4 regions of the Pantoea brenneri genome follow, and region 3 is predicted to be linked to each of the others. Evidence: predicted binding sites of a transcription regulator. Region 3 holds the regulator's gene; each other region holds the start of a gene.
The links. Region 3 encodes CRP, which controls carbon source genes, mostly activating them, when cyclic AMP is high. Its sites were predicted from a motif close to ATGTGANNNNNNTCACAT; they were not measured.

Region 1: a site for CRP is predicted at 2,919-2,936, ahead of AABB92_RS15910 (CdaR family transcriptional regulator). Genes of this name have one in related genera too.
Region 2: a site for CRP is predicted at 1,734-1,751, ahead of AABB92_RS12600 (maltoporin). Genes of this name have one in related genera too.
Region 4: a site for CRP is predicted at 1,992-2,009, ahead of AABB92_RS15730 (iron-containing alcohol dehydrogenase). Genes of this name have one in related genera too.

The regions. Positions count from the first base shown of each region.
Region 1 covers NZ_JBCGBG010000003.1:521,033-526,010, forward strand. Annotated here, with positions in the region: gene dgt (dGTPase) at 1-1,277, shown strand, start outside; gene degP (serine endoprotease DegP) at 1,410-2,849, shown strand; gene AABB92_RS15910 (CdaR family transcriptional regulator) at 3,034-4,191, shown strand; gene AABB92_RS15915 (DUF3461 family protein) at 4,257-4,649, opposite strand; gene dapD (2,3,4,5-tetrahydropyridine-2,6-dicarboxylate N-succinyltransferase) at 4,875-4,978, opposite strand, start outside.
Region 2 covers NZ_JBCGBG010000002.1:393,936-398,913, forward strand. Annotated here, with positions in the region: gene AABB92_RS12595 (PTS sugar transporter subunit IIB) at 1-294, shown strand, start outside; gene AABB92_RS12600 (maltoporin) at 381-1,643, opposite strand; gene AABB92_RS12605 (LacI family DNA-binding transcriptional regulator) at 1,910-2,980, shown strand; gene AABB92_RS12610 (LysE family translocator) at 3,367-3,996, shown strand; gene AABB92_RS12615 (COG4705 family protein) at 4,225-4,978, opposite strand, start outside.
Region 3 covers NZ_JBCGBG010000005.1:19,194-24,171, forward strand. Annotated here, with positions in the region: gene AABB92_RS17500 (phosphoribulokinase) at 1-805, shown strand, start outside; gene AABB92_RS17505 (OsmC family protein) at 1,390-1,794, opposite strand; gene crp (cAMP-activated global transcriptional regulator CRP) at 2,097-2,729, shown strand; gene AABB92_RS17515 (YccS/YhfK family putative transporter) at 2,787-4,862, shown strand; gene argD (bifunctional acetylornithine/succinyldiaminopimelate transaminase) at 4,864-4,978, opposite strand, start outside.
Region 4 covers NZ_JBCGBG010000003.1:483,425-488,402, forward strand. Annotated here, with positions in the region: gene AABB92_RS15725 (dihydrodipicolinate synthase family protein) at 1-722, opposite strand, end outside; gene AABB92_RS15730 (iron-containing alcohol dehydrogenase) at 731-1,882, opposite strand; gene dtnK (D-threonate kinase) at 2,069-3,391, shown strand; gene AABB92_RS15740 (D-threonate 4-phosphate dehydrogenase) at 3,384-4,364, shown strand; gene AABB92_RS15745 (DeoR/GlpR family DNA-binding transcription regulator) at 4,371-4,978, shown strand, end outside.

The DNA of each region.
Region 1 (4,978 bases), on a different contig from region 3:
AGGTGCAGCAGACCGGACGCTATATCACCAAGGAGATCCTGCAGACCCTGAAAATGCAGGGCGGACTGGCGCAATATGGACTGGACGAGCTGGAAGGCGCGTTTGAGAGCCTGATTGAGATGGCCTGTCTGATGCACGACGTGGGGAATCCCCCGTTCGGGCATTTTGGTGAGGCGGCGATCAACGACTGGTTTGAAGATAATCTGCCGGCTGAACTGGTTGATCCGCTGGTGGCCGGGGTAGAAGGCGAGATGCAACGCCGCGCCTTCGATCAGCTAAACGCGATGATTCGACAGGATTTGTGCCACTTTGAAGGCAATGCGCAGGCGATTCGTATGGTTCATACGCTGCTGCAACTTAACCTCAGCTACTCACAGGTTGCCTGCATTCTTAAATATACCGCCCCCGCCTGGTGGCAGGGCGAGAAGCCCGCCGAATTCAGCGTGTTAATGAAAAAGCCGGGCTTTTATCTCTCCGAGCAGGACTATATTAGCGACCTGCGCGCCGCGACCAATATGGCAGAGCACCATCGCTTTCCGCTGACCTATATAATGGAAGCCGCCGATGATATCTCCTATTGCATTGCCGATTTGGACGACGCTGTAGAAAAAGATATATTTAATGTTGAGAGTTTGTATGAGTTTCTCAATAAAGCCTGGGGGCCGGTAAAAAATAATGACGCTTTCAGCCGTACCATCGGCGAAGCCTGGCGTGAGGCCTGCAGTAAAAAGCGCCGCAGCCGTAGCGATCAATTCTTTATGTCATTACGCGTAAATGTTCAGAGCGTGCTGGTGACCTATGCAGTGAAGCGTTTTGTTGATAATCTGCCCGCCATATTTGACGGTAATTTCAATCATGCCTTGCTGGAAGATGATGGCGAAGAGGGCCGTTTGTTGCAGTTGTTCAAAACGGTGGCGCGCCAGCAGGTATTTAATCATTCCGAAGTCGAGCAGCTGGAATTACAGGGATATCGGGTTATTAAGGGATTACTGGAAATTTATCAGCCGCTGATGCTGCTCAATTATGAATCGTTTACCACGCTGATAAATGAAGACTTTCTGCGGCACCATCCGATTGAGACCCGGCTTTTTCATAAACTTTCCGGCAAGCATCGTAAAGCTTATCTGCATAAAATGCGCACCCTGGTGGTGGAACATAAATATGAGCGCCTGCTGTGGGAGCGATATTATCGTTTTCGTCTGATTCAGGATTATATTAGCGGAATGACCGATCTCTATGCCTGGGATGAGTACCGGCGGCTGATGGCTGTCGAATAATCACCAATTGTAAAGAGCGCGAATAAATTTTTACCTTTGCTTGAAACTTTAAAAGGAACTTCGCGCTAAAACATTTATCTCAACACCGACCACAGCAATGGTCTGAACAGTTATCCTCAAGAGAAACCAAAAATGAAAAAAAAGAGTTTAATGTTAAGTGCGCTGGCCCTGAGCCTGAGTATGGCCCTGGCGCCCGTCACGGTTTCCGCTGCGCAAACCGCCTCTTCTGATAGTCAGCAACTGCCGAGCCTGGCACCGATGCTGGAGAAGGTGATGCCGTCAGTGGTCAGTATCAGCGTTGAAGGCACCACCACGGTGAAAACGCCGCGTATGCCGCAGCAGTTCCAGCAATTCTTTGGTGATAACTCGCCTTTCTGTCAGGATGGCTCGCCGTTCCAGAGTTCACCGATGTGCCAGAGCGGCGACGGCTCTGCTGGCGGCGCGCCGGCACCAAATACCCAGCAGGAAAAATTCCGTGCGCTGGGATCGGGCGTGGTGATCAATGCTGAAAAAGGCTATGTGGTGACCAACAACCACGTAGTGAATAATGCCACTAAAATTCAGGTCCAGCTGAGCGATGGCCGCCGCTATGACGCCAAAGTGATCGGTAAAGATCCCAGCTCCGACATTGCGTTGATCCAGCTGCAGGACGCTAAAAACCTCACGGCGGTGAAACTGGCCGACTCTGACAATCTGCGGGTCGGTGACTACACCGTGGCGATCGGTAACCCGTATGGCCTGGGTGAAACAGTCACTTCAGGTATCGTCTCCGCGCTGGGCCGTAGCGGCCTGAATGTGGAAAACTACGAGAACTTTATCCAGACGGACGCGGCGATTAACCGCGGTAACTCCGGTGGCGCGCTGGTTAACCTTAACGGTGAACTGATCGGCATCAACACCGCGATTCTGGCACCGGATGGCGGCAACATCGGTATCGGCTTTGCTATCCCGAGCAACATGGTGAAAAACCTGACGGCGCAGATGGTGGAGTTTGGTCAGGTTAAACGCGGTGAACTGGGTGTGATGGGCACCGAGCTTAACTCTGAGCTGGCGAAAGCGATGAAGGTCGATGCACAGCGCGGAGCCTTTGTCAGCCAGGTACTGCCTGGTTCGGCGGCGGCGAAAGCCGGTATCAAAGCGGGCGATGTGGTGGTGTCGATGAACGGCAAGCCGCTGACCAGCTTTGCTGCGCTGCGTGCTGAAGTCGGTTCATTGCCGATTGGCACCACCCTGAAACTGGGTCTGCTGCGTGATGGCAAACCGCTGGATGTGTCGGTTCAGCTGCAGCAGAGCAGCCAGGCGAAAGTCCAGTCGGCCACCATCTACACCGGCATTGAAGGGGCCGATCTCAGCAATAGCGACGCTGGCGATAAAGGGGTTCGCGTGGATAACGTCAAAGCGGGCAGCGCTGCCGCTCGTATCGGCCTGAAAAAAGGCGACGTGATTCAGGGCGTGAACCAGCAGCCGGTGACCAACCTGGGCGAACTGCGTAAAATCCTTGATTCCAAACCGTCGGTGCTGGCGCTGAACGTCAAGCGCGGCGACAGCAGCATCTACCTGCTGATGCAGTAAGCGGCAAGGCATTGCTATCAGGCGGACTTCGGTCCGCCTTTTTTATTGCCTCAATTCGTGCCGGTCAGAGTGTGATGCTGACCGCAAATTCACTAAATGCCCACCTGGCTCTGTGCAGTTGCACAATGTTCTGGCCGCCTTGCATGCGTATTCTATCTCTCCCCCTCTTTTTCAGGAGTAATGGATGGCTACCTATCATCTTGATGCCCGGCTGGCGCAGGATATCGTGGCGCGCACCATGAAAATTATTGACAGCAATGTCAACGTGATGGATGCGCGCGGCCGGATTATTGGCAGCGGCGATCGCGAGCGCATTGGGGAATTGCACGAAGGCGCGCTGCTGGTGCTCTCTCAGGGGCGGGTAGTGGACATTGATGAAGCGGTGGCGAAACATCTGCACGGGGTGCGGCCCGGCATTAATCTGCCGCTGCGGATAGACGGCGATATTGTCGGGGTCATCGGCCTGACCGGTGAGCCGCTGGCGCTGCGGCATTATGGTGAGCTGGTCTGTATGACGGCGGAGATGATGCTGGAGCAGGCGCGACTGCTGCATATGCTGGCGCAGGACAGCCGTCTGCGCGAAGAGCTGGTGCTGAATCTGATTCGCAGCGATACCCTGTCGCCGCAGCTGACCGAATGGGCGCAGCGGCTCGGCATCGATCTTAATCAGCCGCGCGTGGTGGCCGTGGTTGAGGTCGATAGCGGCCAGCTGGGCGTCGATAGCGCAATGTCAGAGTTGCAGCAGCTGCAAACGTTGCTGATCACGCCGGAGCGCGACAACCTGATCGCCATTGTTTCGCTGACCGAAATGGTGGTGCTGAAGCCGGCCCTGAATGGGCACGGCCGTTACGATCAGGAGGATCATCGTCGGCGGGTCGAGCAGTTATTACAGCGAATGAAAGAGAGCGGCCATCTGCGGATGCGGATTGCGCTGGGAAACTTTTTCACCGGCCCCGGCAGTATTGCGCGTTCCTATCGTACCGCCCGCACCACCATGATGGTTGGCAAACAGCGTATGCCCGAGGTGCGCAGCTATTTTTATCAGGATCTGGTGCTGCCGGTGCTGCTCGACAGTCTGCGTGGCGGCTGGCAGGCCAATGAGCTGGCGCGGCCACTGGCGAAACTCAAGAGTATGGATAACAACGGTTTGCTGCGGCGAACGCTGATCGCCTGGTTCACCCATAATGTGCAGCCGAGCGCGACTGCGCGTGCGCTGTTTATTCACCGTAATACGCTGGAGTATCGGCTGAATCGGATTTCGGAGTTAACCGGGCTGAATCTCGGGCACTTTGACGATCGGCTGCTGCTCTATGTGGCGCTGCAGCTGGATGAGCAGGGATGAGCGGGGCGGTAACGCCGACATAAAAAAGGCCAGCAGAGCTGGCCTTTTTCGTCACTGACAGCCGATTAACGACCGTTGCGGGTCAGTTTTTCGAGGTCAGATTCGATTTCGGTAATTTTGTGTGACACTACGCTTTCCAGGTGGCGCAGGTCATCAAGAATTTTACGTTTCAGATCCACTTCAACCTGGTCGCGCTGGCAAATCTGGTCCAGCTCGTCAATCACGTAACGCAGATTCGGGCTGATTTCCTGTACTTCTTTGTAGCCCTGGGTAGCGTGATCGGCCACCACTGTTTTACGCTGACGCGGGTATTTGAATTTCACGCTTTTCGCGAAAAACTCGCCTTTATCTTTGCGGAAGTAGATCTTCAGAATATCGTTATTGGCTTCCTGACGCAGGCTGTAACGATCAATATCATCCGGATTACTGATACCTAAGCTTTTCAGATTGTCATACATAGCGTTGTTTCCATCAAAAGGTGAGAAGCGCGCAGTCTTGTTCATGACGTCTGACAACTGTAGACATAAATAAGCAGGATGAACATTGCGCGACGGGATTTAACTGGCGCGGATTATGACCTGAATAAAAAATAAACGCACCAGTTAATTCGCGGCGCAAAACAGGATGTTGGCGGGGAAGTGTAAAGAAAAGATGACGGGCCGGTTTCCAGCCCGTCACTTAAATCAGTCGATGGTGCGCAGCAGTTCGTTGATACCTGTTTTGCCGAGCGTTTTCGCATCGACTTTCTTCACGATTACCGCACAGTAGAGGCTGTAGCTGCCATCTT
Region 2 (4,978 bases), on a different contig from region 3:
AAGCACTACGTCAGCCGGCAGGAACCGCCTGTCGGTGAGGCACCGGTTAACGGTGAACTGCTGGATCAGCTGATGCGCTGCTTTGGCGGGCGAGACAATATTCAGCAGGTGGACGCCTGCTTAACCCGGCTGCGGGTGACGGTGAAATCGCTGGCGGCGGTGGATACGGCTGGCTTGCAACAGGCGGGGGCAATTGGCGTGGTGATTCTGGGGCACGAGGTGCACGCGATCTTCGGTACCCGGTCCGATCGTCTGCGTCAGCTACTGGAGTCGCGCTTCTTTCAGGCGGAATAAAAAAATGGATAACCGTCACCGGTTATCCAAATAAGCCCCTGCATAAAGAGCCTGAAAATAAAGATCACAACGAGGAGATAGTGCGTTTACCACCAGGCTTCGACTTGTACGCCGAAGTTCCAGGTGTCATTACTGGTGTTATCCTGGAAGCTGTGTCCGTTTTCCGAATCATTCAGATAAGAGGCGAACAGGCGCAGTTCCGGGCGTGACATAAATTCCGGACCGGCGGCCAGACCCAGCGCCAGGGTATATTTCTGTCCAGCCTGCTTGTAGTCGCCACCGACTTTGTTCTCATCTTTCTGCCAGAAACTGCCAACTTCGCCGATGCCGCGAACATACTCGGTAAACTGATACTGACCGCGTCCTACCAGCGACAGCAGGGTACTTTTGCTGGTCTGGGCGGTCACATCATCTGCGGAACCCCAGGTGAAGACCTGATTAAGCGAGAACCTGTTGGTAATCGGCAGCAGACCGGTGTTGATCACGCGGTAGCCTTTGGCGTTGCTGGTATCGTTCCACATGTCATACCAGCCGCCACCCTGTGAAATCATGTTCTGCGCCAGGCCTTTATCAGCATACTGCAGCACCAGTTTCTGATAGCCACCCCAGATGTCCTGGCTGATCTCGCCGGTCAGCATCACGCCGTTGTCCGCGTCATACAGGCCGCCATACTCTTCCTGCTTTTTGGTGGTATTTGGCATGGCGTAATCGATGCCGAACTCGGTCCAGGCTCCGCTCCAGGGTTTCCAGCCCGCATAGCGCAAATCAAGATAGTTGATGTTCACATCGTTATCGCCATCGACGCGGTAATCCACATCGTTAGCATCGCCCCGGATCCACGCGAACGAGATGGCACCCGGACCGAGCGTATAGTTTTCAATACCGGCCCCGGAGCCGGAAATATTCCAGTATTTGGTATCGATGATGTGCAGATCGTGGCGCTGGTAGTAGCGTTTACCGCCCCAGATCACCGCATTTTTATCGCCTGGCACCAGTCCTTTGATCTGCAGATTAAGCTGACGCAGGCCAAACTGCGCATCGTCGCCAAAGGTGGTTTCGTTATCGTTAGAGCCGTCGGAGAACATGCTGACCATGGTGTCAACGTAGAAACTGACATCATCCTTTTTGTAGACTTCGCTGCCCAGTTCGATCTCGCCGTAGGTATCTGCCTCGTTGCCCAGTCGGCCGATTTTATTCTTCTGATACTCTTCAATACCGCCATCCTGTGACACACCCACGCCGCCACGCAGATAGCCGTGGAAATCGATGTTGTCGATCGCAGCGTACAGCGTTGGAGAAGTCAGGGCCGCAGCGAGCGCCACAGCAGCAGTACGTAACCTTGTTTCCATGTTATCCTCATTTTGTATTTGTAATACGTTCACATGACAGCGGCAGTAAACGCTTTTTGTCAGAGGAGTGACAAATTAAATCGCGGTAATGTGTGATGCATTGCAAATAAATGACATAGTTATGTAACGAATGGTGAATCAGATCACCAAATTGCGGGATGTGAAGGTATTACTTTTTGTTTTTACTCATGCAATGTGACTGGGGTAACCTGGCGGGGTGGTGAGCTGTGATAACATTTCGCCATTGGTCATCAGGGATGCGAATTATGAAATCAAAAAATGCCACCTTAGAAGATGTCGCCCGCCATGCAGGCGTTTCTTATCAGACGGTTTCGCGGGTTTTAAACAAATCGGCAAACGTCTCAGAATCAACGCGACGCAAGGTGGAACAGGCAATTGAAACCCTGCGCTATGTGCCAAACAGGCTGGCGCAGCAGCTGGTGGGCAAACAGAGTACCACGCTGGGTCTGGTGACCACCTCGCTGGCGCTGCATGCCCCGTCGCAGGTGGCCGCCGCGGTAAAACGCTATGCAAACGCTGCGGATTATCAGGTGCTGATCGCGATGATTGATGAGAACGTCAATCAAAGCCTGCAGGATTGTATCAATGAGCTGAAGTCTCAGCGGGTTGATAAGGTGATCATCAACGTCCCGCTGGAGAGCAGCGATGCAGAGCACATCGCGCAGGAGAACGACGATATTCTCTGTCTTTTCCTCGATGTTGATCCTTACAGCGCCGTGTTTAACGTTTCGTTTAATCCGGCTGACGGCACCCGCGCCAGCGTCAAATATCTTTATGAGCAGGGGCATCGGGAATTCGCCCTGCTGGCCGGTCCTGAGCAGTCGGTTTCGGCCAACCTGCGGTTAAAAAGCTGGCTGGACACGCTCGAAAGCTATCGCCTGAAGCCGGTCAGCATCAGCCACGGCAACTGGGATGCGCAGAGTGGTTACAACGGGGTTTTACAACTGCTGCGCGAAGCGCCCGATTTCAGCGCGCTGCTGGTGGGTAACGATCAGATGGCGTTAGGCGTGCTAAGCGCACTGCATCAGCGCGGCGTTTCGGTACCGGGCCAGATCTCAGTGATTGGCTACGACGACACCTATGAAAGCGCGTTTTTCCATCCGGCGCTGACCACGGTTTCGCTGGATCTCGATCTGCAGGGCAAAGAGGCGGTAGCGCGTATCCTGTTAGCCAGCGAGCACGATGAGCAGCGTTCTTCCTCTATCCTGCCCGCCAGGCTGGTGGTACGCAGCTCGACCGGTGCCGCCGGACAGCAGCAGCGCGATTTGAAGCAGATCGCCGAGCAGCTGAGGCTGATTGCCAGTCGGCTTGAATAGCGCTGGCCCAGCAGATGGCGTCCTTCTGCATTGCCTGTCCGCAGGAGAGGCGGCAGAACAACGTTCGCAGCATGGAACGCCAGTGAGAGCGGCATCCGGTTTGATTAATAACGGACACGCGCCTGCCGGCTAAAATGCCCGCTTCTGACAGAAGTGGGCAATAGTATTGATTTTTGACCAGCAGGTCATCGCTCTGTCTGGTGCAGAATAACAGTCAGCGGCAGCCTGTTTCATTGCCGGGTCATGTTAGCTTCCACCGATCAGATGCTGACAACGTTTGCCGGCATCCCAGTTGGGGTGCGGAATTTGTTTAAATTCACTCAACACCTTTCGCGGATCCCGATATAAAGTGGCAACGGGCACTCCATCTGATAACCGAGGCAAACATGGCGCTTTCGCACGAGTTAATCCTGATTTACACCACTTACTTTGTCGCAACGGCCAGCCCTGGGCCGAGTAATATGGCGATTATGGGGACAGCGATGAAAAAAGGTCGCGGCGCTGCCCTGGCACTGGCAGGTGGGGTGATTGGCGGTTCCATGCTGTGGGCGCTGCTGGCGGCCTGCGGCGTGCTGACCGTGCTGGCGACCTTCGCCCAACTGCTGATCGTGTTGAAAATTGGCGGGGGGTTATATCTGCTGTGGCTTGCCTTCAAAGCGGGTAAATCCGCGCTACGCCGACCGGACGAGGCACAATTCGCGCCAGGCGATGAGAAGGTCGCCTATGGCAAGCTGTTCCGCCAGGGCATTCTGATGCACATCGGTAATCCAAAAGCCATTCTCACCTGGGTCGCTATTATGTCCGTCGCGCTCAAGCCGGGCGCGACGGCCGCTGCGTTGCCCGCCATCCTCTGCGGTTGTGCCGCTATTTGCGTGATAGTGTTCTGTGGCTATGCCTTGCTGTTCTCCACTGCGGTGATGAGTGCTTTTTATCGGCGTATCCGGCGCGGGCTCGATGCGCTGTTAGCCTGCTGCTTCGGCATTGCAGGGCTGAAGCTGGTATTGAGCCGCAGCTGACGGCGCTGGAGCGTGGCTTTTGCAGGATGCCATTTCGCTTTGATCCCGGATACACAATGTTGGCGTTGAGTGAGAAGCGGGACTTCTTTAAGGCACGACAGCCTGCGCCGCAACGATACCTTCCCGGCCTGGCCTGCACTGAATAATAAAAAAGCCGCCATTGCTGGCGGCCCCGAATGTATTCACGAGCGCTGAGCGTCGTCGGCAACGCTGCCGGTGGCGCTTTTTTTATCCGTTGGCGGTAGCAGTTTTCATCGCCGGGCGCTGAGGCAGCAGCCAGAGAAACGCAATAATAATCAGCGCCAGAGCCAGCGAGGCACTATAGCGACTCAGCGCCAGACCGCCGGATGCCACCGGCTTATCCAGCAAGTCGCCCACTACCGCGCCGAGCGGGCGGGTCAGGATAAAGGCCGCCCAGAACAGCCCAGTCCGCGAAAGCGAAGTAAAGCGACTGGCGGCCCAGATAATGGCCAGTGCGCCAACAAACAGCAGGATCCCGCCGTCGTAGCCCAGACCTTCGCTGTCTGCGGTCCAGTCACCTAACGCGGTGCCCAGCGTTTGAGAAAACATGATGGTAATCCAGTAGAAGCACTCTGAGATATCGTTGTTGACGGAACTCACGGCGATGGTGCCGCAGGTAATGCGCCAGATAAACAGAGAGAGAACCAGCAGCGTGCTCAGCAGCAGCGTGCCGCCCAGATAACCTATACCCAGCGAGCGATCGGCAAAGTCCGCCAGCGTGGTGCCGACCGTGGTGGTGGCCACGACGGTAAACCAGTAGATCCATTTGTTAAAGCTGTGACGTTTAATCTGCACCACAACCGCAATTAAAAAGATGATGGCGAAAATCAGAGTACCGGTGAGATAACCCAGATTCATCGACATGGTGACCGCATCGCCGCCGGTTTCACCCAGCGTTGTCGCTGCGATCTTGGTCAACCAGAAAGCCGCGGTGACGGCAGGAACTTTGCTCAGAGATAAA
Region 3 (4,978 bases):
TCTCGCGTTCCGTAAAATCTTTCAGCAGCTCGATCTGCACGCTGCCGAACTGGAAGGCGACAGTTTCCACCGTTTCACCCGGCCTGAAATGGATATGGCAATCCGCAAGGCGCGCGATTTGGGCCGTCATGTCAGCTATTTCGGTCCGGAAGCCAATGACTTTGGCCTGCTGGAGCAGAGCTTCAGGCAGTATGGGCTCAACGGCCAGGGCCAGTCGCGTAAATACCTGCACACCTATGACGAAGCGGTACCGTGGAATCAGGTGCCGGGCACCTTTACGCCGTGGCAGCCGCTGCCGCAAAACACCGATATTTTGTTTTACGAAGGACTGCACGGTGGCGTGGTGACCGCCCAGCATAACGTAGCGGAGCATGTCGACCTGCTGGTGGGCGTGGTGCCAATTGTTAACCTCGAGTGGATTCAGAAGCTGGTGCGTGACACCAGCGAACGCGGCCATTCGCGTGAAGCGGTAATGGATTCGGTGGTGCGCTCAATGGAGGATTACATCAACTTCATTACGCCGCAGTTCTCGCGCACCCATCTTAACTTCCAGCGAGTGCCGACGGTCGATACCTCAAATCCGTTTGCCGCCCGCGCTATTCCGTCATTGGATGAGAGCTTCGTGGTGATCCATTTCCAGGCGCTGGACGATATCGACTTCCCTTATCTGCTGGCGATGCTGCAGGGATCGTTCATCTCGCATATCAATACGCTGGTGGTACCGGGCGGAAAAATGGGGCTGGCGATGGAGCTGATCATGGGTCCGCTGGTGAAGCGGCTGGTGGAAGGCAAGCGGATAGAATAAGAGGCCAGCAAAAACCGCTCTGAGAGCAGATGTCTTTAACAAAGAGAGTAAAACTGGCTTTCCTGCGGCTAAAGACTTATCCCTGGGCAGGCTTCAGGGAGCATACACCTTTCGCAAAGACGCAAAACCGCTATCCCTGGCAGGCTCAGCACGGGCCATCCCTGGCCCGCGATGCTTTGCTACAGGCATATGCTCCCTTCGCTTCACGTTCGACAACCGCATCCGGTTTCAGGAAGGTCGCTACAGACAACCCCTGGGCAGAAAGAATCTGGCAGCAATAGATAAGTTCAACACGCTGGGAACCGGGTCAGAAGAGGAAAGCGTCCCGCCGCCCGGATAAAAACGCCGGGAGCGTTTTTGAACAACGCAAAGCGTTGGCCCGGCTACGGGCGCGCCTCAGGGATGAGGTGCGTAATCGCGCGGGCCGAGCGGCCAGGGATTGGCTTAAACGACTTTCCGATCTGACCCGGTTCCCTGCGCAGGCACAGTATCAAAACGGATTCCCTGCCCAGGCACAGACTTAAAGCAACCTGCATCAGATACTGGAAGTGAAGTTAGCAGGTCTGCAATGACCCTTGCGGCTACTACAGTTCGATCACTTCATAGCTGTGGGTGATGGTAACCCCTTTACCCAGCATGATGGCGACCGAGCAATATTTTTCAGCAGAAAGATCCACCGCGCGTGAGACCGCCTTATCCTGTAGCGCTTTGCCGCTCACGATAAAGTGCAGGTTGATGTGCGTAAAGATTCGCGGCGCCTCTTCACGACGTTCTGAGGTCAGTTTTACTTCACAATCAGCCACATCGTTGCGACCTTTTTGCAGAATTGAAACGACGTCGATGGCGCTGCATCCGCCCGCCGCCATCAGCACCATCTCCATTGGGCTGGGCGCTTTATCACCCGAATTGCCATCCATTAATACCTGATGTCCGGATGACGACTCACCGAGGAATGTCAGCCCTTCTACCCATTTCACTCTTGCCTGCATGATTTTCGCTCCAGAATATGCGGTTTTGCCGTCAGAGTACGCTTTCGCCTGGTAAACAGCAATCCAGAGAAATCCGCCGTTAGCTGAAGCGAGACAACAGAAGACAGTCGGCAAAAGCTGTGCTACAAACAGTGCTGAAAATATTTTTCGTCACCCGATGGCGAAGCCGGGAAGAATGATGCGCACTGCGCCGAATGCAGCCCGAATAATTTCCTGTAAGGGAAACGCTTGAAGCTTTCATCGCCTGACAGGGAAACTGCCCCCTGTATTTTGGGCACGATTACAACAGAGGATAATAGCGAATGGTTCTCGGCAAACCGCAAACAGACCCTACACTCGAATGGTTCCTGTCCCATTGCCATATTCACAAGTATCCATCCAAAAGTACGCTGATTCACCAAGGTGAAAAAGCTGAAACGCTTTACTACATCGTGAAAGGTTCCGTTGCGGTTCTGATCAAAGATGAAGAAGGCAAAGAGATGATTCTTTCTTACCTGAATCAGGGCGATTTCATTGGCGAGCTTGGCCTGTTCGAAGAAGGTCAGGAGCGCAGCGCCTGGGTACGTGCCAAAACCGCGTGCGAAGTGGCGGAGATTTCTTACAAGAAATTCCGTCAGCTGATCCAGGTTAACCCGGATATCCTGATGCGACTGTCGTCGCAGATGGCGCGTCGCCTGCAGGTTACGTCGGAAAAAGTGGGTAATCTCGCTTTCCTCGATGTGACCGGACGCATTGCTCAGACTCTGCTTAACCTGGCGAAGCAGCCAGACGCCATGACGCATCCCGACGGCATGCAAATTAAAATTACTCGTCAGGAAATTGGCCAAATCGTTGGTTGTTCACGTGAAACCGTGGGCCGTATTTTGAAGATGCTGGAAGATCAGAACCTGATCTCTGCACACGGCAAAACCATCGTCGTTTACGGCACCCGCTAATTCCTGTCACCCACGGCGTGATGGCAACATCGCGCCGTTATTGTTTGTGTTGGGCCGATGTGGCGTCGAATTATTTACCATCCTGAAGTCAATTACGCCTTGCGGCAAACCCTGGTGCTCTGTCTGCCAGTGGCGCTGGGCTGGCTGGCTGGCGACCTGCAAAAAGGTCTGCTGTTCTCGTTAGTTCCCGCCTGTTGCAATATCGCCGGTCTGGATACCCCGCATAAACGCTTCTTCAAACGCCTGATTGTCGGCGGCAGCCTGTTTGCGCTCGGCAGCTTTCTGATTCAGTGGCTGACGCAGCACGCCATTCCGCTGCCGCTGATTCTGTTCGCCTTGCCGTTGCTGCTGGGGGTCACCGGCGAAATCAGCCCGCTGCACGGCCGTCTGCTGCCCGGCACCCTGATCGCCGCCATCTTCACGCTGAGCCTGATTGGCCGTATGCCGATCTATGTGCCGCCGCTGCTCTATATCGGCGGCACGCTATGGTATGGGCTGTTTAACTGGTTCTGGTTCTGGCTGTGGAAAGAGCAGCCGATGCGTGAAAGCCTGAGCCTGATCTACCGTGAGCTGGCCAACTATTGCGACGCCAAATATACCCTGCTGACTCAGCTGACCGATCCGGAAAAGGCCCTGCCGCCGCTGCTGGCGCGTCAGCAAAAAGTGGTCGATATGATCACCACCTGTTACCAGCAGATGCACATGCTTTCCGCCAGCCGGGATCACAGCCATAAGCGGCTGACCCGCGCCTTTCAGGTGGCGCTGGACCTGCAGGAGCACATCTCGGTCAGCCTGCATCAGCCGGAAGAGGTGCAGAAACTGGTGGAGCAGAGCTATGCCGAAGCGGTGATCCGCTGGAACGCCCAGACTATTTCGGCCCGCTTACGGGTGCTGGCGGATAACATTCTCTATCACCAGTTGCCGGATCGTTTTGGCATGGAGAAGCAGCTCAGCGCGCTGGAAAAAATCGCCCGCCAGCATCCTGACAATCCGGTGGGAAATTTCTGTCTCTACCACTTCAATCGGATTGCGCGGGTGCTGCGCACCCAAAAACCGCTCTATCAACGTGACCTGATGGCCGATCGTCAGCGCCGTCTGCCGCTTCTGCCGGCGCTGCGCAGCTATCTGTCCTGGCGTTCGTCGGCACTGCGCACTGCCGGGCGCTTTGCGGTGATGCTGATGCTGGGCAGCGCACTGGCGCTGTTTTTCAACATCCCTAAACCGTACTGGATTCTGATGACCATTATGTTCGTCAGCCAGAACGGCTACAGCGCCACCCGCGTTCGCATCCAGCACCGGGCACTGGGCACCTTTGCCGGCCTGGTGATTGCGGCTGCCACCTTACGCCTGGCGGTGCCGGAGTCGCTGGTGCTGCTGATCATGCTGGTGATCACCTTTATCAGCTACCGGTTTACCCGCCAGTTTTACGGCTGGTCGATGATCGGCTTTACGGTGACGGCGGTTTACTCGCTGCAGTTGCTGTCGCTGAATGGGGCGCAGTTCCTGCTGCCGCGCCTGATGGATACGCTGATGGGTTGCCTGATCGCCTTTGGCGGAATGTTGTGGCTGTGGCCGCAGTGGCAGAGTGGCTTATTGCGGCAAAACGCCCATGACGCGCTGGAAACCTATCAGGATGCGCTACGGCTGCTGCTGGGGGCGGAACAGTCACCGGAGAAACTGGCGTATCAGCGGGTACGGGTCAATCAGGCTCACAATGCGCTGTTTAACTCCCTGAACCAGGCGATGCAGGAACCGGCTTTTAACGCTCAGTACCTCAAGGATATGCGTCTGTGGGTCACCCACAGCCAGTTTATTGTTGAGCACATCAATGCAATGACGATTCTGGCGCGTGAACACACCATGCTGACCGCCACGTTAGCTGAGCGTTATCTGCAGTCCTGCGAAATTGCGCTGCAACGTTGTCAGCAGCGACTGGAATATGATGGTGCCAGTTCGCAGGTTAACCTGCTGGATGAGCTGGAAAACATTAATGAAGGGCCGGTCACGGTGGTGGAACAGCATGTACGCCGCATTCTGGATCATCTGAGCGTGATGCACACCATTTCATCTCTGGCGTGGAGCCAGCGACCGCAACATGGCCGCTGGCTGAGCAGACGGTTACGCAAAAACTAAATCAGCCGGTAATCACCTTGCCGACGGCGGTGGCGAAGCGGCGCATACCCTCTTCGATGTCGGCGGGTTCGATGATCAGCGAAGGTGCAAAACGCATCACGTCCGTGCCGGCCACC
Region 4 (4,978 bases), on a different contig from region 3:
GTGACGCGCTCCTGTGCCTGATGCGAACCGGCAATATCGCCGGCGTTAAACTGCGCCCAGATGGCGTTGATCGCCTCGGGCGCCACGTTTGCCAGCCCGGAAATGCAGGCGGAGCAGCCATCGACGAACCCCTGATGAATCAGCGAGTCGGGGCCGTTCAGCACATCGAAGTGATCGATGCCGTCGGCAGCCTGCAGGAAGCCACTCAGACTCTGGTAGCTGCCGGCTGAATCTTTGATACCGATGATGTTCGGATGTGCCGCCAGCGTCCTGACGGTGTCAGGCTGCAGAGTATTGCCGGTACGCGCCGGGATGTTGTAAAGGAACAGCGGCACCTCAAGCGCGTCTGCAACGGCGTGGTAATGCGCGATCAGCTCCTGCTGCTTTAACGGCACGAACCATGGCGTAATCACCGAGACGGCATCAACGCCCAGCCTGGCGATCTGCTTACCGAGGCGGATGGTTTCACGGGTTGATATCTCGCCGATGTGCGCCACCACCGGCGCACGGCCGTTGACTTCATCGACGCAGGTTTCGGTGACCGCGATCTTCTCCTGCTGATTCAGCACAAAGAATTCTCCGTTGGTGCCGCCGCAGAAAATACCGTTACCGGCATCGAGCTGGCGTCGCACCTGCTCACGCTGGGCAGCCGGATTAAACTCACCGTCGCGATCAAAAGTGGTAACGATGGCGGTCAGTACCCCGGTTATTTTTTTGTTCATGGCAATCCTCATTGCGCCGGGTGAGAAGGAAACAGCGTCAGGTAGACTGCGCGCACATCGTCCGCCGTCACGGCCAGCGGCACGTTTTTCATCAGGCGCTGCACGTCGAGCGCCGCATCGACTAAATAGGGCAGGTGATCCGGGCTGATGCCCAGCGCTTCCAGGCTGGCCGGCAGCTGCAGGCGCTGAACCAGTGCGCTGAAGTAATCGACCAGCGCATGAGATTTCTGCTCCTCGCTTAAGCCGGTATCAGCCTCGGGCAGCAGATCGTAAGCCTGAGCAAATTTGCTCACCGCCGCGGGCCGGACAAAGCGCATGCAGGGGGCCAGCAGAATGGCATTGGCAACGCCGTGCGGCAGATGATATTTGCCGCCGAGCGGGTAGGACATGGCGTGGACCAGGTGCGTCCCGGCGTGGGCAATCGATGCACCACCGTAGTATGAGGCCCACAGCATCTCCAGTCGCGCCGCTAAATTGTGTGGTTCACGTAACGTGGTTTCGAGGCTGGCGAACAGCTTCTTCATGCCGATCAGCGCATAGTTATCGCTCACCGGATTGGCGACCGTGGCGGTGAAGCACTCAATCAGATGGCACAGCGCATCAATCCCGGTGGATGAAGCAATATGCGGCGGCATGCTGGTGGTGAGTTCCGGCACCAGCGCGACCCAGTCGGGCAACATCACCGGTGAAATAATGCCAACCTTGGTCTGTTTCTCCGGAATCGCCAGAATCGCATTCGGCGTGGCCTCCGAGCCGGTCCCGGCGGTGGTCGGAATCAACAGCGAGCGAACGCGGCGCTGCGGTTTCTCGCCTGCCAGCAGCGCATCCAGTGACGGCGCATCCCCGGCGCACAGCACTGACAGCAGCTTAGCGACATCCAGCACGCTGCCGCCGCCGATGCCAATCACCAGTTCAACCTCCTGCGCTGGCAGGGCGCTGACAATCGCCGCCACATCATGCTGACCTGGCTCTGGCGGAACGCTGTTCACCACACTGAGTCCGGGGATCTGCTGCCGGAGTTGTCCCACCAGTGCCTGCACGGCGGGAATGGCTTCAATGTTGTTATCGGTTACCACTAACGCTGTCGTGATGCCGTCGAGCAGATAGCGCATGTCGTTCAACGTCTGATAGCCGCTGATCACCGTGCTGTTGATATTCATCTCACACCCTTGTTGGTAATTTCTGAAGCAATGATTGATATCGCTCAGAGTAACGCTGACGTAATCCCCTTGCTGTGGCTAATTTTATAGGACATATCGATTTCGATTAATTTGATCTTGCTCACATATAATCAATCATGATTGAATATAATCAATTGCAGCGGCAATAGCCTGACAGGAGAGACGATGAGTTCGTCATGGTGGAAAACCCCGGTAGTGGTCATCGCCGATGACTTTACCGGAGCCAATGATGCAGGCAGTGGGCTGGCACAGGCCGGTGCCCGGGTTCAGGTGCTGTTCAGCCCAACGACGCCTGCAGATAGCGAGGCAGCGGATGTCTGGGTAATCAGCACCGACAGTCGGGCAGTCACGCCCGTGGTGGCGGCAGAGCGGATCACTGAGGCGGTGGGCCACTACGCTCCGCAGATTGCGCAGGGCTGGCTGTTTAAAAAGATCGACTCCACGCTGCGGGGCAATGTCGCTGCTGAACTGCGGGCGGCGCTGGCAGCCAGCGGTAAACGTCTGGCGCTGGTAGCACCGGCCGTGCCGTACCTCGGCCGCACTACGCGTGCCGGTCAGGTCTGGCTTGGCGATCGTTTGCTGACGGATACCGAATTTGCCAGCGATCCCAAAACCCCCATCGTCAGCGCCAGCGTGCTTCAGCAACTGCACATCGACGGGGATCAGATCGATCTCGCCACCCTGCGCAGCGATCGGCTTGAGCAGCGCTTAACGGACGCCCGCGGCGTGCTGGTGGTCGATGCTGAAAACGACACTGACCTGGCTCGCCTGATGGCAGCCGCGGCACGGCTGAGTGAAAAACCGCTGCTGGTGGGTGCGGCAGGCTTAAGCGAGGCACTGGGCCGCCATCTCGCCGCCCGGCCTGCGCCGTCGTCATCGGCGGAAAGGAGAGTTAGCGGTACGGCGGTTGACGCAGGTGTCCACGCAGCACGACCGGTACTGGCGGTTATCGGCTCGATGAGCAGCCGCGCACAGCAGCAGATCGCCACGCTGGCGACCCAGCGGCAGGTGACGGTGGTGGATGTTGATATCCGTCAGCTGTTCCGCCAGCCCGCCTGGCCCGATGCAGCGGACTGGCTGGGACAAGCCACAGCGGCGCTACGTCAGGGACGACATACGGTGATCCGCACCTGTCAGCATGCTTCACAGCGGCATGAGATTGAAATGCTCTGCCAGCAGTTTCAGCTGACGCGCCAGCAACTGGGCGAAGCGATTTGTCAGTTGCTCGGTGAGATGACCCGCACGTTGTGTGACAGCCAGCTCCCGCATGCGCTCTATCTGTCTGGCGGCGACGTGGCGATTGCCGTCGCTCAGGCTCTGGGTGCCAGCGGATTTCAGATTCAGGGCCTGGTGGCGGGCTGTGTGCCGCACGGGGTTCTGCTTAACAGTGAATTTACCCTGCCGGTGATGACCAAAGCCGGTGGCTTTGGTGATGAAAACACCCTGGTAGCAGCCATTGGTTTTATTGAGGAGAAGTCGAGTGAGTAAAATTATTGCGGTCACCATGGGCGATCCGGCGGGCATCAGCCCGGAAATCATTATCAAATCGCTGTTGGAAGGTGAGTTGAATGGCGTGCCAGCGGTGGTTGTCGGCTGCGCTGCGACGCTGCGGCGGATTATGGCGATGAACATTACGCCACAGGCGGAACTGCGGATTGTGGATCGGGTGGCATCGGCCCACTTTGCGCCCGGCATCATTAACGTGATCGATGAACCGTTAGCCGATCCTGAAGCGCTAAAGCCAGGTATGGTGCAGAAGCAGGCGGGCGATCTGGCGTGGCGCTGCGTGAAGCGCGCCACCGAACTGGCGCTGGCGGGCGAGGTACAAGCTATTGCCACCGCGCCACTCAACAAAGAGGCGCTGCACGCGGCGGGTCATCTCTATCCGGGTCACACTGAACTGCTGGCGCACCTGACCGGCACTCAGGATTACGCCATGGTGCTCTATACCGATAAGCTGAAGGTCATTCACGTCACCACCCATATCGCGCTGCGTAAATTCCTCGATACCCTGAGCCGTTCACGCATTGAGACGGTGATCGGCATGGCGGACACCTTCCTGCGTCGGGTCGGCTTTACCCAGCCGCGCATCGCCGTGGCGGGCGTCAATCCGCACGCCGGTGAAAATGGCCTGTTTGGTGATGAGGAAATGACTACGGTCGCCCCGGCGATTGCGGCAATGAAAGCACAGGGCATCGCGGTGTCGGGCCCCTGTCCACCGGATACGGTATTCCTGCAATGTCAGGAAGGGCAGTACGATATGGTGGTGGCAATGTACCACGATCAGGGACACATTCCGCTGAAGCTGCTGGGATTCTACGATGGGGTGAACATCACTGCGGGCCTGCCGTTTATCCGCACCTCGGCGGACCACGGCACGGCGTTTGATATCGCCTGGACAGGTAAAGCGAAGTCTGAGAGCATGGCGATCTCTATCAAACTCGCGATGCAGCTCGCATAGGGAAATATGAAGGGACAGAGCCGTCTTGACCAGATTATGGATTACCTGAAAAGCCATAATCTGGTGACTGTTGAGCAACTGGTCAGTGCGATTTCCGCCTCGCCGGCCACGATTCGACGTGATTTGATTAAGCTGGATAAAGAAGGGGTGATCAGCCGCAGTCATGGCGGCGTCACCCTCAACCGGTTCATTCCTACGCAGCCGACCACGCTGGAAAAAATGCAGCGTAATCTGGCGGAAAAGCAGGCGATAGCCGCCTGTGCTGCCAGCTTTGTTCAGGCGGGCGACGCGGTGGTGCTGGATGCCGGTACTACTATGCTGGAACTGGCGCGCCAGCTGACCCATCTGCCGCTGCGGGTGATTACCGCCGATCTGCACATTGCGCTGTTTTTATCGGAATTCAGGCAGATTGAGGTAACGATTATCGGTGGCCGCATCGACGACTCCAGCCAGTCCTGTATTGGCGAACATGGCCGTCGACTGTTGCGCAGCATCAATCCGGATATCGCCTTTGTCAGTTGTAATTCATGGAGCCTTGAGCGCGGCATTACTACTCCAACCGAGGAGAAAGCCGGGCTGAAGCACGATCTGCTGGCCAATGCCGGGCGTCGGGT